Regions from separate parts of the Rhizobium indicum genome, predicted to be linked through region 1. Evidence: predicted binding sites of a transcription regulator. Region 1 holds the regulator's gene; each other region holds the start of a gene.

Region 1 (5,119 bases):
GCGGCACCAACACCGCGGCGCGAACGCCGAAGCGCAATACATCGGCGCCGCGCGCGCCGAACTTCGCCTCTCGCATCACCACCCGCACCGTTACCCGCCAGCAGGGCGCGACGATGCTGAAGGAAGAGATCGAGATCGAGATCGAAACGATCGAGGAAATGGAATACGTGCCAAGAGGCAATGTGGTGGTGCCGATTTCGCGCCGCCTCGGCCTGACGGAACTGACCGAGCGCACCTGCAAGTGGCCGGTCGGCGATCCGCTGAAGGACGACTTCCATTTCTGCGGCTGCGAGTCCCCCGACAATTCGCCCTATTGCAGCTATCACCAGAAGCTTGCCTACCAGCCGGTCAACGAACGCCGCCGGGCGGCAGCGCGGGCCAGCTGAGCGGGCTGACCATTGCTAGAATGCAGAAAACGGGCCGATTGGCCCGTTTTTTTATGCGCGGATGGGAGCGCTTGGGTGTTCAGTTCGTTGAGAACGCCGACTTGCCCTCATCCGGCTGCCGCCACCTACCAGGGTCGAGCCATGGGTCTCGACCTTTCCTTCGGTTCTCAAGGGGCGAAGTGACATGCCGCAACATCTCGATTCCCTCTTCTCCCCTCGGGGAGAAGGTGCCCGTAGGGCGGATGAGGGGGCCAGGGAAGCCGGTCTTTCTTACAACGCCATGCGGGTTTCGACCGCGTTGGCGTCGTTTCGATCGTGGTCAGGGCGCAGCCATTCGGCATGTGGGATAGGTTATCACGGAAAGAGTGTGCCGTGTGGCCCCCTCATCCGCCTGCCGGCACCTTCTCCCCGAGGGGAGAAGAGATTGTGCCGCAACCCTCTCCGTCCCCACCAACCCTTTCGCAGGGCACGTCCCTTGCCCCTTTTACGGGGACGGGGCGAGACGAGTGGCTTAACCCTGGCAGGTTAGGACATTCGCGCGAGCGGCTTTGTCAGCAGGCTCAGATGGAAGCCCTCAGGCTTCCATCGAATAACCGGCGCCGCGGACGGTGCGGATGACGTCCTGCATGTTGGAGAAATTCAGCGCCTTGCGCAGGCGGCCGACATGGACGTCGACGGTGCGCTCGTCGACATAGATATCGTGGCCCCAGACGCCGTCGAGAAGCTGCGAGCGGGAGAAGACCCGGCCCGGCGACGACATCAGGAATTCCAGGAGGCGGAATTCGGTGGGGCCAAGGCGGACTTCGCGGGTCTTGCGATGGACGCGATGGGTCTCGCGGTCGAGCTCGATATCGCCGCACTTCAGCACCGTCGACAGCACCTCGGGGCGGGCGCGACGTAGCATCGCCTTGACGCGGGCAACGAGCTCGGGGGTCGAGAAGGGCTTGACGACATAATCGTCGGCGCCCGTCGACAGCCCGCGGACGCGCTCGCTCTCTTCGCCGCGCGCCGTCAGCATGATGATTGGCAGGCGCTCGGTCTCCGGCCGCATGCGCAGGCGCCGGCAGAGCTCGATGCCGGAGACACCCGGCAGCATCCAATCGAGGATGAGAAGATCGGGCGTGCGCTCCTGGAGCCGCATTTCGGCTTCGTCGCCACGAAGGATGGTATCGACCTCGAAGCCTTCCGCTTCGAGATTGTAGCGAAGAAGCACGCTGAGGGCTTCCTCGTCTTCAACAACTGCAACTCTCGGGATCATGCGTGTCGGTCTCCTCGCGCATGATCCTTAAACCAGGGTGATTTAAGCAGTGCATCCTGCGCAAATTCAAAAATTGGCTGCGACCTCTTTGCGCGCCCGGACGGGCGCGCACGCAATTGACTGTGCGGGCGGTTATTCGGTGACCGCGCCGACGGTGTTGGCGCTGTCATCCTTCGGACGATCACCTTCCGGCTGCGCGCCTGTCGCCATGTAAAAGATCGTCTCGGCGATGTTGGTGGCATGGTCGCCGATGCGCTCGATGTTCTTGGCGCAGAAGAGAAGATGCGTGCAGCTGGTGATGTTGCGCGGATCTTCCATCATGTAGGTCAGGAGTTCGCGGAACAGCGAGGTGTACATCGCGTCGATCTCGTTGTCGCGTTCACGGATCGCATTCGCCTTGTCGGCTGAACGATTGGTGTAGACATCGAGCACTTCCTTGAGCTGGACGAGCGCCAGCTCGGACAGATGCTCGAGGCCGCGGGCAAGCTTGCGGGGAACGCCGGTGCTTTGGACGGCGATGACGCGCTTGGCGGTGTTCTTGCCGAGGTCGCCGACGCGTTCGAGATCGGCGGCGATGCGGATCGAACCCATGATTTCACGCAGGTCCGAGGCCATCGGCTGACGGCGGGCGATCGTGACGATCGCCTTGTCGCCGATTTCGCGTTCGGCGTGATCGAGGATCACATCGTCCGAGATGACCTTCTGCGCCAGCGCCGTATCGCCGTTGACGAGGGCGCGCACGGATTCGCCGACCATCTGCTCGGCCAGGCCGCCCATTTCGGAAATCCGCCTGGACAGGAACTTCAGATCATCATCGTAGGCAGAAAAAATATGTGTCGATGCCATGGGGCTTTATCCTCGAATAACGGGAAGGCTTGGTGTCGCCAAAATCAACCGAAGCGACCCATGATGTAGTCCTGGGTGCGCGGATCGTCGGGATTGGTGAACATCTTGTCGGTGTCGTTCTCCTCGACGAGGTTGCCGAGGTGGAACATGGCGGTGCGCTGCGAGACACGCGCGGCCTGCTGCATGGAGTGGGTAACGATGACGATCGTATAGTTCTCGCGCAGCTCGTGGATCAGCTCCTCGACCTTGGCGGTGGCGATCGGGTCGAGCGCCGAGCAGGGCTCGTCCATCAGGATGACTTCCGGGCTGACGGCGACGGCACGCGCAATGCAAAGGCGCTGCTGCTGGCCGCCGGACAGGCCGGTGCCAGATTCATGCACGCGGTCCTTGACCTCGTTCCAGAGACCGGCGCGCTGCAGGCTGGTCTCGACGATCTGATCGAGGTCGGCCTTCGACTTGGCAAGGCCATGGATGCGCGGGCCGTAGGAGACGTTTTCGTAGATCGTCTTCGGGAACGGGTTCGGCTTCTGGAAGACCATGCCGACGCGGGCGCGAAGTTCGACGACGTCGATATCGGGATCATAGACATCGTCGGTGTCGAGGGTGATCTTGCCGGTGACGCGGCAGCCGTCGATCGTGTCGTTCATGCGGTTGAGGCACCGCAGGAAGGTCGACTTGCCGCAGCCGGACGGGCCGATCAGGGCGGTTACGGTGTTTTCGCGGACGTTCAGGTTCACATCGAAAAGCGCGCGCTTCTCGCCGTAGTAAACCGAGACATCCTTTCCGATCATCTTATACGGGACGTTGCTCATCTTGTGATCCAGCGCCTTTTCAACTGCAGCTTCCGTCAACATGTTCATGATGTGTAACTCCGTTTACCAGCGGCGCTCGAAGCGACGACGCAAGAGGATGGCGCCCATGTTCATGACGATCAGGAACAGGAGCAGGACAATGATGGCACCCGAAGTACGCTCAACGAAGGCACGTTCTGCCTCGTTGGCCCACATATAGACCTGTACGGGCAGAGCCGTCGAGGGATCGAGCGGTGTCGTCGGCGTGTTGGCGACGAAGGCGACCATGCCGATCAGGAGCAGCGGCGCGGTTTCGCCGAGCGCGTGCGCCAGGCCGATGATCGTGCCGGTCAGGATGCCGGGCATGGCGAGCGGCAGCACATGGTGGAACACCATCTGCATCTTCGAAGCGCCGAGGCCGAGCGCTGCGGCGCGGATCGACGGCGGCACGGCGCGCAGTGCCGCACGCGTCGCGATGATGATCGTCGGCAGGGTCATCAGCGTCAGCACCAGGCCGCCGACCAGCGAGGCCGAGCGCGGCAGGCCGATGAAGTTGATGAAGACGGAAAGACCGAGCAGGCCGTAGACGATCGAAGGAACCGCGGCGAGGTTGTTGATGTTGACCTCGATCAGGTCCGTCAGCTTGTTCTTCGGCGCGAACTCCTCGAGATAGATCGAGGCGGCGACGCCGATCGGCAGGGCAAGCACGAGCACGATCAGCATCAGGTAGAGCGAGCCGATCAGGGCGACGCCCAGGCCTGCGGCTTCCGGACGGCTGGAATTGCCGTTGACGAAGAGGCCGGTGTTGAACTGCTTGTGGAGAGCGCCGCTCGCCTTCAGTTCGTTCATCCAGCCGACCTGCTTGTCGTTGACCTTGCGGTTCTTCTCATCGACCGAGAGGTCGATCTGGCCCTTGTTGGCGCTGTCGACATTGGCGTCGGCAAGCACCGTGACATTGACCGTCTTGCCGATGATCGACGGATCGGCCATCACCATATCGCGCAGCTGGATCGGCGCACCCTTGGAGAGCATGGCGGATGCATCGCGCACGTCGGGACGGCTCGAGGCATTGACGTTCAGCTGCTTGACGATCGCGTCGCGCAAGAGAACCGGGTAGTTGGCGGCGATCAACACCGAAGGGTCGGTCGCACGCTTGTTGTTCGGGTCGATCGTCTTCTCGGAGAATTCGATCGGCAGGGTGACCGCCGTCTGCTGGAAGGCGGTGTAGCCCTTGCCGATCACCGTCCACAGCAGGATAAAGAGGAAGACGAGACCGAAGGTGATGGCGGCAATGCCATAGGCCTGGAACCGGCGCTCGGCGGCGTAGCGGCGCTTGATACCGATATCGCGGCGCGCTGGCGCCTTGGAAACGGTGACGCCTGATGTGGGAGAAACAATATCCGTCATTCGTACTGCTCCCGGTATTTGCGCACGATGTAGAGCGCATAGATATTGAGGCAAAGCGTGATGCAGAAGAGGGTGATGCCGAGGGCAAAAGCAACCAGCGTCTGCGGCGAGGTGAACTCAAGGTCGCCGGTCAGCTGGTTGACGATCTTGACGGTCACCGTCGTCATCGGCTCGAAGGGGTTGATCTGGATGCGGGCAGCCACACCGGCGGCCAGCACGACGATCATGGTTTCGCCGATGGCGCGCGAGGCGGTCATCAGCAATGCGCCGACGATGCCGGGAAGGGCTGCGGGCAAGACCACTTTCTTGATGGTTTCGGAGCGTGTGGCGCCAAGACCGAGCGAACCGTCACGCAGTGACCCCGGCACGGCGGTGATGATATCGTCCGACAGCGAGGACACGTAGGGGATCAGCATGATGCCCATGACGAT
Region 2 (5,119 bases), 140 kb from region 1:
GATCGCCTCGATCACCCGCCGCGACAATCCGCAGATGGTCGTCGGCATCTTCGAGCAGCGCTGGACGCCGCTCAAGAGTATCCGACTGAGCGAGGGCGAGACATGGGTGGCGCTCGACCGGGTGCGCGACCCCGGCAATCTCGGCACCATCATCCGCACGACCGATGCGGCCGGGGCTTCCGGCATCATTCTTCTCGGAGAAACGACCGATCCCTTCTCGCTCGAAACGGTGCGGGCCACCATGGGCTCGGTCTTTGCCGTTCCGGTCGCGCGCGCGACGCCTGAGGAATTCATCGCCTGGCGGAAATCGGCCGGCGTTTCCGTCGTCGCGACACATCTTGCCGGGGCGGTCGATTACCGGACGATCGACTACCGGAAAAAGCCCGTCGTGCTGTTGATGGGCAACGAACAATCCGGCCTGCCGGAGCAGCTCGCCAGGGAGGCCGACGCGCTTGCCCGTATTCCGCAGCAGGGCCGCGCCGATTCACTGAACCTCGCCGTCGCCACCGCCGTCATGCTTTTCGAGGCACGCCGCCATCTCCTCTCACTTGCCGAGGGCAAATGACCGAACAGACGCATGCACGCCCGGCGCTGTTTTCGCGGCCGGCACCGATCCTCTTCTTCATCGTCGTCGCCGTTCTCATCGACCAGGTCGTCAAGATCGCCGTCGATCACTACCTGCCGCTGCAGGAGGTTGTGCCGGTCATTCCGATGCTGGCGCTCTACCGCACCTACAATCTCGGCGTCGCCTTTTCGATGCTATCAGGCATGGACGGCTGGTTCATCGTCGGCATGCGGCTCGTCATCGTCGCCTTCGTCATCTGGCTGTGGTACCGCACGGCGAAGGATCGCTGGATCGCCCATCTCGGTTATGCGTTGATCATCGCCGGCGCGATCGGCAATCTCGTCGACCGCTTCGCCTATGGGCATGTGATCGATTACATTCTTTTCTACACCGAGAGCTGGTCCTTCGCCGTCTTCAATCTCGCCGACAGTTTCATCACCATCGGGGCCGGCTGCGTCATTCTCGACGAGCTGCTGTTGCCGAAAAAGGCCGGCCGCTAAAATCTTATCGAAATCCTGAAGGCATTCGGAACGGGCCTCATGTTAGCTAGATAGCATGCAGAACCTGGGACAGTTGCAGGAAAGATTGTCCGCCGCCTTCGGTGGACCCGCCGCCAAGCCGCTTGAGAAGCGGATGGAGGTGTTTTCCCCACGGCCGAACGCAGCGGCACCCCGGGGCGCCGATGACCGCCAGGGCGGGCCTGCACCGACACGGCGCCTGCTGTTCTACTGGCTGGGCGGCGCCGGCCTTCTGGCCGCAACAATCCTGATGCTGCTAGCCCATGCCGGCGATCCGCTGCTGCTTTCGGGCGGTCTCGTCGTTCTTGGCCTTGCCGTCATCGCCAGTTATGCCCTGCTGATGGTTCGCTCGCGCAGGGCCGGGCAGCGCCCCGGTCAACCCATGCCGGATTGGAACGCCGGCGCAAAGCTGTTCGCCGACGTGCACGACGTGCTCGGCGACATCACGGTCAGCCGCACCATGGACCGGCGCATCATCTCCGCCAACGACACTTTTCGCCGCCTGACCGGACGGTTGCGTCCGGAAGGACGCAGCTGCGAGGAGATCGGGCTTGCTTTCCGCCCCGGTCCGATACCGCATTGCTACGATGTCGAGATCTCGACACCGGAGGGCCAGCGCATCTTCCTCTGGCGCGATGTCGTCACCCGCGACCCGGCGAACGGCCGTCTGCTGCTGCAGAGCGTTGCCCGCGACGTGACCGATGAGCGGCTGATCGCGCAGGGCCGCGAGGAGGCCCGCCAGAAGGCCGAATATAACAGCGCCGCCAAATCGAGGTTGCTTGCCACCGTCAGCCACGAGGTGCGCACGCCGCTTTCCGGCATCCTCGGCATGACGCATCTGATCGCCGAGACACGGCTGACGCAGGAACAGCAGAACTATCTTGCGAGCATCCGCCAGTCCGGTCATGCATTGACGCAGCTCGTCGAGGATCTGCTCGATTTCTCCACCATCGAGGTCGGCCGCTTCGCGCTGCACCCGCGCTCGGAATCGCTGCGCAAGCTTCTCGAAAGCGTCGTCGAGATGCTCGCCCACCGGGCGCATGAAAAGGGTATCGAGATCGGCGCCACCGTGTCATCCGACGTGCCCGAAAATATGAGCTTCGACCCGGCGCGGCTGCGCCAGGTTCTGTTCAACGTTATCGGCAACGCCGTGAAGTTCACCCAGGTCGGCGGCGTCTTCATCCGCGTGTCGCTCGACGGCGACGACCTCTCGATCACCGTGACCGACAGCGGTCCCGGCATGACGGCGGAGGAGCAGGCGCGCGTCTTCGGCGAGTTCGAGCAGGGCGGGAGCGTTGCCGACAAGAGCAGCGGGACCGGGCTCGGCCTTGCCATCTCCGCCCGCATCATGCGCGAATTCAACGGCGCGCTGACGGTTGCCAGCGAAAAGGGCAGAGGCAGCGAATTCACCATCCGCTTCCCTGTCGATATCGCCAGCGAGCGCCCAGACCGGCGAAACACGCTGCTTGCCGGCAACAGCGTCGTGTTGCTGGCGCCGGCAGGTGCGGCGCGCACTGCTATCGCCGAAACGATCACTACGCTCGGCGGCCTCTGCCATCTCGTCGGCGACGGCGAGACGGCGCGGGCAACACTGCTCGAGCTGGCAAAGGGCGGACGGCGGCCGACCGACATCATCATCGACCATCGCATGTCCGCGGAATTTTCTGCCCATCTTGCCGACCGCACCGAAATCGCCGCACTTGGCCTGCGCAAGGTGCTGCTCGTCAATCCGGAAGAGCGCAGCGCCCATCCGCTCGACCTCTTCGATGCCTGGCTGATCCGGCCGCTGCGCGAACAGTCGCTGATCGACGTGCTGCGCGGGCGCATGCGCGGCATGGAGAAACGCGACGCGCTGAACGACAACCAGCCGGGCTTCGGCCTTTCGGTGGCTGAGACGCTGGTTGCCGCCAGCGGGCTCAGCATCCTGCTCGGCGAAGACGATCCGATCAATGCCATGCTGGTGCGTGTCGTTCTGGAAAAGGGCGGACATAAGGTGCGCCATGTCGAGGATTTCGAGACCCTGCTCGACTACGCGCTCTGCGAGGCGAATGATCGGCCCGATATCATCATCAGCGACCTCTCGATGCCCGGCGGCAACGGCATCGACATGCTGGGACGCCTGCGCGGCCACGAGCGGCGGCTCGATCTCGCCTCGGTGCCAGTGATCGTGCTCACCGCCGACAAGAGCGACGAATCGCGCCGCCAAGTCTTGCTCAACGGCGCCAACCGCGTCATGATAAAGCCGGTCGATCCGGTGCGGCTGCTGACCGAAGTTCAGGCGGTGGCCGCCCTTTCCGCCCGTCGGGCAGAGGCGCGGTGAGCGCCTCAGAAACCGGCACGCTTCTTGCGCCTGGAAATTCAAAATGTCACTTTCCTGTCGTAGAGAAGTGTTTTATGGCGTCGATAAGCCGGCAACGGGAGAATCGTCATGTCCGCCATCGACATCCTGAATCGTGACACCACGGCGGAGGCTGCACGGCCCTCGACGGCTGCCGTGCAGAAGGACGGCGATATCCTCGGCCGCATCGGCAATCTGGAGACCCGCCTTGCCCGCACGGCACGCGAGATCGATGCCGCCCAGGCCGTGCGCTACCGCGTCTTCGTCGACGAAATGAAGGCGCAGCTGCCGCTGGACGCCATGCGCCGGCAGCGCGATGTCGACGCCTATGACGCCGTCTGCGATCATCTTCTCGTTCTCGACCGCTCGATCGAGGGCGACCCGGAAGACCAGATCGTCGGCACCTATCGTCTGCTGCGTCAGGATGTCGCTATCGCCAATGGCGGTTTTTACTCGGCTTCCGAATTCGAAATCGAGGGCCTCATCGCCAAACATCCGGACAAGCGTTTCATGGAGCTCGGCCGCTCCTGCGTGCTGCCGGAATACCGCACCAAGCGCACCGTCGAGCTCCTGTGGCAGGGCAACTGGGCCTACGCGCTGAAGCACGGCGTCAGCGCCATGTTCGGCTGCGCCTCTTTCCCCGGCGTCTACCTCGAAAGCCACGCGCTGGCGCTGTCCTTCCTCTACCACAATGTGCTGGCGAAGAACGAATGGGCCGTCGGCGCCCTGCCGCATCTTGCCCGCAACATGGACCTGATGCCGGTCGAAGCCATCAATCCGAAGCGGGCGCTGATGGCCCTGCCGCCGCTGATCAAGGGCTATCTGCGCCTCGGTGCGATGGTCGGCTCCCACGCGGTCGTCGATCATGCCTTCAACACGACCGACGTGCTGATCGTGCTGCCGATCTCCAGCATTTCGGACCGTTATCTGAATTATTACGGCGCCGACGCCGGCCGCTTCGCGAGCTAAACGCCGAGGATCGTCGGCAATTCAAAGTGTTGCAGCGTCCTTTTGCGCGTCTGAAAAAACGCGCGGCGCTGTAAGGCTTGACGATCCCCCGCCATCCCTTCATCCTGACATCGCGTTTTCCGTGGGGCGCATCGGCATTGTGCCGGCTGGGCTATGCCCGCCCACACATCTCAACCATGCGCCATGTCGAATTTCGAAAACCTCCGCAAGAGAGCCAAGCTCTATAAACGTTGGCATCAGAACAGGTATCATCCTGTCGCCGCCGAAATCCGGCGGTGGCTCCCCCGTTACAGCGGCCTGAACGATCGGCAGATTCTCGACTGCGCGTTCAAGCTCGCAGATGCGCAGGAGCTCGTTGCGGCAAAGGAAGGTTTCGAAAGCTGGACGGCGCTGAAACAGGGACTGACCTTGATGAACACGCCTCAACAATCGAAAGCTTCGACACCGGCATTCATCGACGCGCAACCGCAACTCTTCGTCCGGGATATTGGCAGCTCCTGCGATTTCTATATCGGCAAGCTCGGCTTTGAGCTTGCCTTCACCTATGGCGAGCCAGCCTTCTACGCTCAGGTCTTCCGGGGTGCGGCGCGGCTCAATCTTCGCTCAGTCGACATGCCTTTTCTCCATCCGGATTTCCGGCTTCATGAGGAAGACGCGCTTTCGGCGACCATCACGCTTGACGACGCCAAAGCACTGTTCCTGGAATATGCGAGAGCTGAAGTTCCGCTC
Region 3 (5,119 bases), 1.8 Mb from region 1:
GGGCCGCCATCAACCCGGCCGTCGGCATTGGTCTCCACCGTCTTCAGATGCCTGCGGATCTCGCCGTCGAGCTGGAAAAGATCGATCCTCAAGCCTTCGGCCGGCTTACCGAGAGCGGTGTCGAGAACATGTGTGGTCAGTCCGGTCATGGGGCTGGCTCTTTAATGATATAAGGGGTTTCGAAGAAGTATTCTTCCAGATTATTGCCTGGCCCGTCACGATCGACGACCAGGAAATCTGAGGCTTCACCGAGCGCCATCAGCGGATGATGCCAGACGTTGCGGCGATAGTTCACGCCCTGGTCGCCGCGCGCCAGAAACACCTGCGGCCTGCCCGGGCGGCCGCTTTCGTCCTCGGAGACGACGACGAGAAAAGGACGGCCCGAGACCGGCGAGAAACTCTGGCTGCCGAAAGGATGGCGCTCCATCATGGTGACTTCATAGGGGAAGCTGCGCGGCTGGCCGCGAAAGAGGTTAATGATGACGCGCGCACCCGCGCCCGTCGCCTCAGTGGCGGCGAGCGCATGGAAACGCTCCGTCGTGCCGCCATTGATGAGCCGCATCGAGGCGGGATCGGCTTCGATCACCTCGCCGAAGGGAGCAAAGGCGGATCTCGTAAGCGGACGGATGTCGAGACGTGGGGGCAATCGCTCACTCACCTTCGGCATGCCAGTGACGGATGGCATCGATCGCGGAAAGAAGCTCCGGCAGCGTGCGATACGTCGCCTCCCAGATGTCGGAAGGATCGAGATCGAAGACGCCGTCGAGGATACGGTTGCCCGTGCCGCAGATTTTCGTCCACGGCAGATCGGGATGCTCGGTCGCAAATTCCGGATGAGTCACCAGCAAGCGGGATGCCGCGGCACCGATGGTGAAGTGGCAAAAGGTAACCGCCTTGAAAGTGAGCTTGTCCCCGGCGAACGCCGCCCCATCCATTCCGCCGACGAAAGACAGCGCTTCGGATGCCGCCTCATACATCTCATTGAGATAGTCGATCGCGCGCCGCTCGTTCATTCAGCCTCCGGCAGCATCGTCGTCAGGCGCAGCAGCGCGATCCGCTCGACTTGCGCCGTCGCGGTCGCAAATTCTTCGTCCCTGCCATTGCCGATCCGTGTTTCGAAGGCCGACAGGATATCGTCCTTGCCGAGCCCCTTGACCGCAATGATGAAGGGAAAGCCGAATTTTTCGACATAGGCCGAATTGAGTTCGGTGAAGCGGGCATGTTCGGCCGGGGTCAGGCGGTCGAGACCGGCGCCGGATTGCTCCTTCCGGCTGTCTTCGGTGAGTTCGCCCGCTATCGCGAGGCGCCCGGCAAGGTCAGGATGGGCGCTGAGCACGCCGAGGCGCTCCTGCGGGCTTGCCGCCTGGAAGACAGCGGTTAGCGACGCATGCACGCCGGCCGCCGTCAGCGGCTCCGGCACCTGGCCGGCGTCATAGGCGCGCTCGGCGATGAAAGGCGAATGTTCAAAGACGCCGCCGAAGCGGGAGACGAAATCCTCGCGCGACATCATCAGAGCGCTTCCGGCTGATGATGCTTGTGCCAATGCTCGGCGATCTCGATGCGGCGCGGAATCCAGACCTTGTCATGCTTCAGCACATATTCGATGAAGCGCTTCAGCGCTGCCGCCCGGCCGGGACGTCCGACGAGGCGGCAATGCAATCCGACCGACATCATCTTTGGGCTGCCCGCCTTGCCTTCCTCATAAAGCGTGTCGAAAGCGTCCTTCAGATAGGTGAAGAACTGATCGCCGGCATTGAAGCCCTGCGGCGTCGCAAAACGCATGTCGTTGGTTTCGAGCGTATAGGGGATGATCAGGAAGGGTTTCCCGTCGACGCCCTTCACCCAATAGGGCAGGTCATCGGCATAGGAATCGGAGGAATAGAGGAAACCGCCCTCCTCCTGCACCAGCCGAAGCGTATTGTCGGAAGGCTTGCCCTGATACATGCCGTAGGGCCGCTCGCCGGTGAGTTCGGTGTGCAGGCGCACGGCTTCGAGGATATGCTTGCGCTCCAGATCTTCGGGAAAATCCTTATATTCCAGCCAGCGGTAGCCGTGGCTGGCGATCTCCCAGCCGGCCTCCTTCATCGCAGCGACGGCCTCGGGGTTGCGGGCCATCGCCAGCGTTACGCCGTAGACGGTCGCCTGCACCTTGAGATCGGTGAACATTCGCCAGAGCCGCCAGAAGCCGGCACGCGAACCATACTCATAGATCGATTCCATGTTGAGGTTGCGCTGCCCTGGCCAGGCGGCCGCACCGACGATCTCCGACAACAGGTTTTCGGAAGCCGGATCTCCGTCGAGGATCGAGCTTTCGCCGCCCTCCTCGTAGTTGACGACGAACTGCACGGCGACGCGTGCCTCGTCCGGCCATTTCGGATCGGGCGTCAGACGCCCGTAACCGACGAGATTGCGCGGATAAGTCTCGGATACCATCAAATCACCTTCTGAAAAGACGGGGAACGGTAGCATCCGCAGCCGGAATGTCGAGACGGAAACTGCTCGGCCGGATTTGCGTTTACGGCACAAGCCTTTAGCTCATCAGCAGATTCAAGCGATTTTGCGCGCGCTGACCTTGCCCATCGGATGCAGCGAGTGAACGCGGAAAGGACCGCCAGTGCCCTCTTCGATCATCAGGGCAACGTTGGAAACCATTACAGGTTCGCAGAGGACAGGCTCGAAGATCGTCCGCAACACCGGCTCGATGCGCGGCATGTCGATCGCGTTGACGGGGCCTGTCACAGGCATATGGAAGCGGAACTCCTCCATCACATAGGGATTGCCCCAGCGATGCAGATTGGAAAATTGCGTCGCCGACAGCCCGTCCGGATCGCTGCGTTCGATCTCGGCCTCGCTGAGCGGTGCGCGAAAACGATCGAATTCCTGCACGATCGCCGAGGCGAGATACTGGATCTGCTCGCAGGGAGTGCTCGGCAGCAGGCTGTAGAAATTGCCGAGCCGGGCGACTTCGATACGCGGAATCTGAAAGGGAACGAAGGTCCCGGAAAAACGCATCAGATCGCGCAGGAGTTGCGATTCGGGCATGTCGTGGGACAGATGAAAGGGCGCCTTCAAAACACCGTGAAAGCCGTAGCGCCGCGGCACGGCGGTATGGAAGGCGATCTCGTGAATACCGAGGCCACGAACTGCCGGAGGCTCCATCATATCGCCCGAAAACACGTTTCGGCCAAGCCAATTGGCGGCCACGAGCGACAACGGGTCGCTCGCCGGAGGCGTGAAGCAAATGGCATAGCGCATGCAATTTCCTCCATCAAGGAAGTGAGCACCGTTCAGATCCGGCGCTGTCGATGCGCAAGCAGATAGGTGATTTGCATGACAGAATAACGAAACGCAGCGGCGTCTAATTCACGTTTAACGTGAAGCCGCCGCGATGTGGCTTGAAATTGCGAAGCTTTCCGGCAGCAAAAATCCGCAGTCTGTATCGCCTGCGATACATATCGCCGCCTCCGCCAGCCGGTGGGCGAGGCCGAAGCTGACCTTGAAGCCGCCGGTCAGCGCGATCAGGCGCCGGTGGTCGGGATGGCGGCCGATCATCGGATCCCGATCGATCGCCTTCGGGCGAAGCCCGGCCCAGCGCTCGATAACAGGGGCGTCGCGAAGCGTCGGTACGATGCCCCGTGCCGCCTCGATCAGCACGTCGAGCTGGACGTCGGTGGATGTAGGATCGTCAAAGCGGTTCTCGCTGGTGCTTCCGATTGCCGCGTGCCCGCCCTCATGCGCGACGACATAGAGCCCGTCGAGGAAGATCGTCGGCAGCGCCGGGTCGATATCGGCTTTCAATAATGCCGCCTGCCCCTTGACCGGCTGGCCGAGCGGTTGTTTCAGCCCCGGCGTCAGACCTTGCAACAACGGAAAGGACTGATGGCCGGCAGCCAGGATGCAGTGACTGAAAACAATGGTTTCGCCGTTGATTTCGGCCGTACCGCAATCGGGATCGAGGCCGGCAACCGTCGCATGCTCCAGGATGCGAACATGCTTTGCCCGCCGCAGGAAGGCGATGAGCGCTGCGACCAGCAAGCGGGGAGCAACGCGGGCGGCGAGCGTGTCATGCACGAAGCCGCTCTCGCCGGCAGACGCCTCGATCCAACCGTCTACATCAGGCCCGTCGACCACATGCCAGTGGAAGCGACGTTCGCCCGCCCGCCAATGGCGTTCGGCGTCCTCGAAATGGCCGCGCGCTATTGTGTTGAGATGGGGCTTCGGCAGCGGGATCAGCCGTCCGGAACGGCGGTAGCCGGCAGAAAGTCCGGTCTCGGCTTCGAGCACGGCGATCTCGGCTTCGAGCGAGACCAGCGCATCGAACTGAAACTGCTTCTTCTCCGACCACCGGTCCGGCATATGCGGCATCAACGCGCCGAGCAGGCCGCCGCTTGCACCTTCGCCCAACCTGCCGGCGTCGGCAATAACGGCACGGATGCCCCGGCGCTCGGCATGGACGGCCGCCCAGAGCCCCATGATGCCGCCGCCGACGATCAGCAATTCTGAGGACGATTGACCTGAGACCGGCCGAGGACTATCGGCTTTTTCCATGACAGACGTGAACCCCGATCAGATTGGCGCAGGCGCGCCGCAGCCGCTCGAATGGCGCGACGGCGATATGCCCTATTCCATGGCCTTTGGCGATCATTTTTATTGTCAGACCGACGGGCGGCTGGAATGCGGCCACGTTTTTCTCGCCGGCAATGGCCTGCCGGAGCGCTGGAACGGGCGGCAGCGATTCCTGATCGGCGAGCTCGGCTTCGGCACCGGGCTGAACTTCGCCGAGACCTGGCGGCAATGGAAACTCCACCGTGCAGACGGCCAGCACCTGCATTTCATCTCCTTCGAACTCCACCCGATGCGCGGCGAAGAAATCGGCCGGGCGCTGTCGCACTGGCCGGAGATCGATGCAGAACGCGAAGCGCTGATGGCGGCGTGGCCGCAAGCACCTGATGGCATCGTTGAGCTCGATCTCGATGCCCAGACGACGCTCCGCGTGGTCTGCGGTCATGCTTTGCAGGGCGTCGCGGCAGCCAAGCGCGGCTTCGACGCCTGGTATCTCGACGGCTTCGCCCCATCGCGCAACAGCGATATGTGGTCGGAGGAACTGATGCGGCTCATC

What was found. Region 1 encodes PhoB, which activates phosphate uptake and scavenging genes when phosphate is short. Its sites were predicted from a motif close to TGTCATNNANCTGTCAT; they were not measured.
Region 2: olsB (l-ornithine N(alpha)-acyltransferase) is a predicted target of PhoB. The motif match lies at 3,448-3,464, and genes of this name have one in related genera.
Region 3: FFM53_RS19100 (DUF1045 domain-containing protein) is a predicted target of PhoB. The motif match lies at 3,331-3,347, and genes of this name have one in related genera.

Annotation. Positions count from the first base shown of each region.
Region 1 is NZ_CP054021.1:2,109,461-2,114,579, forward strand. Features, by position in the region: gene FFM53_RS10465 (GcrA family cell cycle regulator) at 1-386, shown strand, start outside; gene phoB (phosphate regulon transcriptional regulator PhoB) at 961-1,644, opposite strand; gene phoU (phosphate signaling complex protein PhoU) at 1,777-2,490, opposite strand; gene pstB (phosphate ABC transporter ATP-binding protein PstB) at 2,535-3,350, opposite strand; gene pstA (phosphate ABC transporter permease PstA) at 3,366-4,688, opposite strand; gene pstC (phosphate ABC transporter permease subunit PstC) at 4,685-5,119, opposite strand, start outside.
Region 2 is NZ_CP054021.1:2,246,854-2,251,972, forward strand. Features, by position in the region: gene FFM53_RS11175 (TrmH family RNA methyltransferase) at 1-565, shown strand, start outside; gene lspA (signal peptidase II) at 562-1,065, shown strand; gene FFM53_RS11185 (PAS domain-containing hybrid sensor histidine kinase/response regulator) at 1,121-3,403, shown strand; gene olsB (l-ornithine N(alpha)-acyltransferase) at 3,512-4,390, shown strand; gene FFM53_RS11195 (bleomycin resistance protein) at 4,574-5,119, shown strand, end outside.
Region 3 is NZ_CP054021.1:3,952,878-3,957,996, reverse strand. Features, by position in the region: gene uraH (hydroxyisourate hydrolase) at 1-149, opposite strand, end outside; gene FFM53_RS19120 (ureidoglycolate lyase) at 146-667, opposite strand; gene FFM53_RS19115 (HepT-like ribonuclease domain-containing protein) at 651-1,013, opposite strand; gene uraD (2-oxo-4-hydroxy-4-carboxy-5-ureidoimidazoline decarboxylase) at 1,010-1,510, opposite strand; gene puuE (allantoinase PuuE) at 1,510-2,433, opposite strand; gene FFM53_RS19100 (DUF1045 domain-containing protein) at 2,548-3,255, opposite strand; gene FFM53_RS19095 (NAD(P)/FAD-dependent oxidoreductase) at 3,370-4,548, opposite strand; gene mnmC2 (tRNA (5-methylaminomethyl-2-thiouridine)(34)-methyltransferase MnmC2) at 4,547-5,119, shown strand, end outside.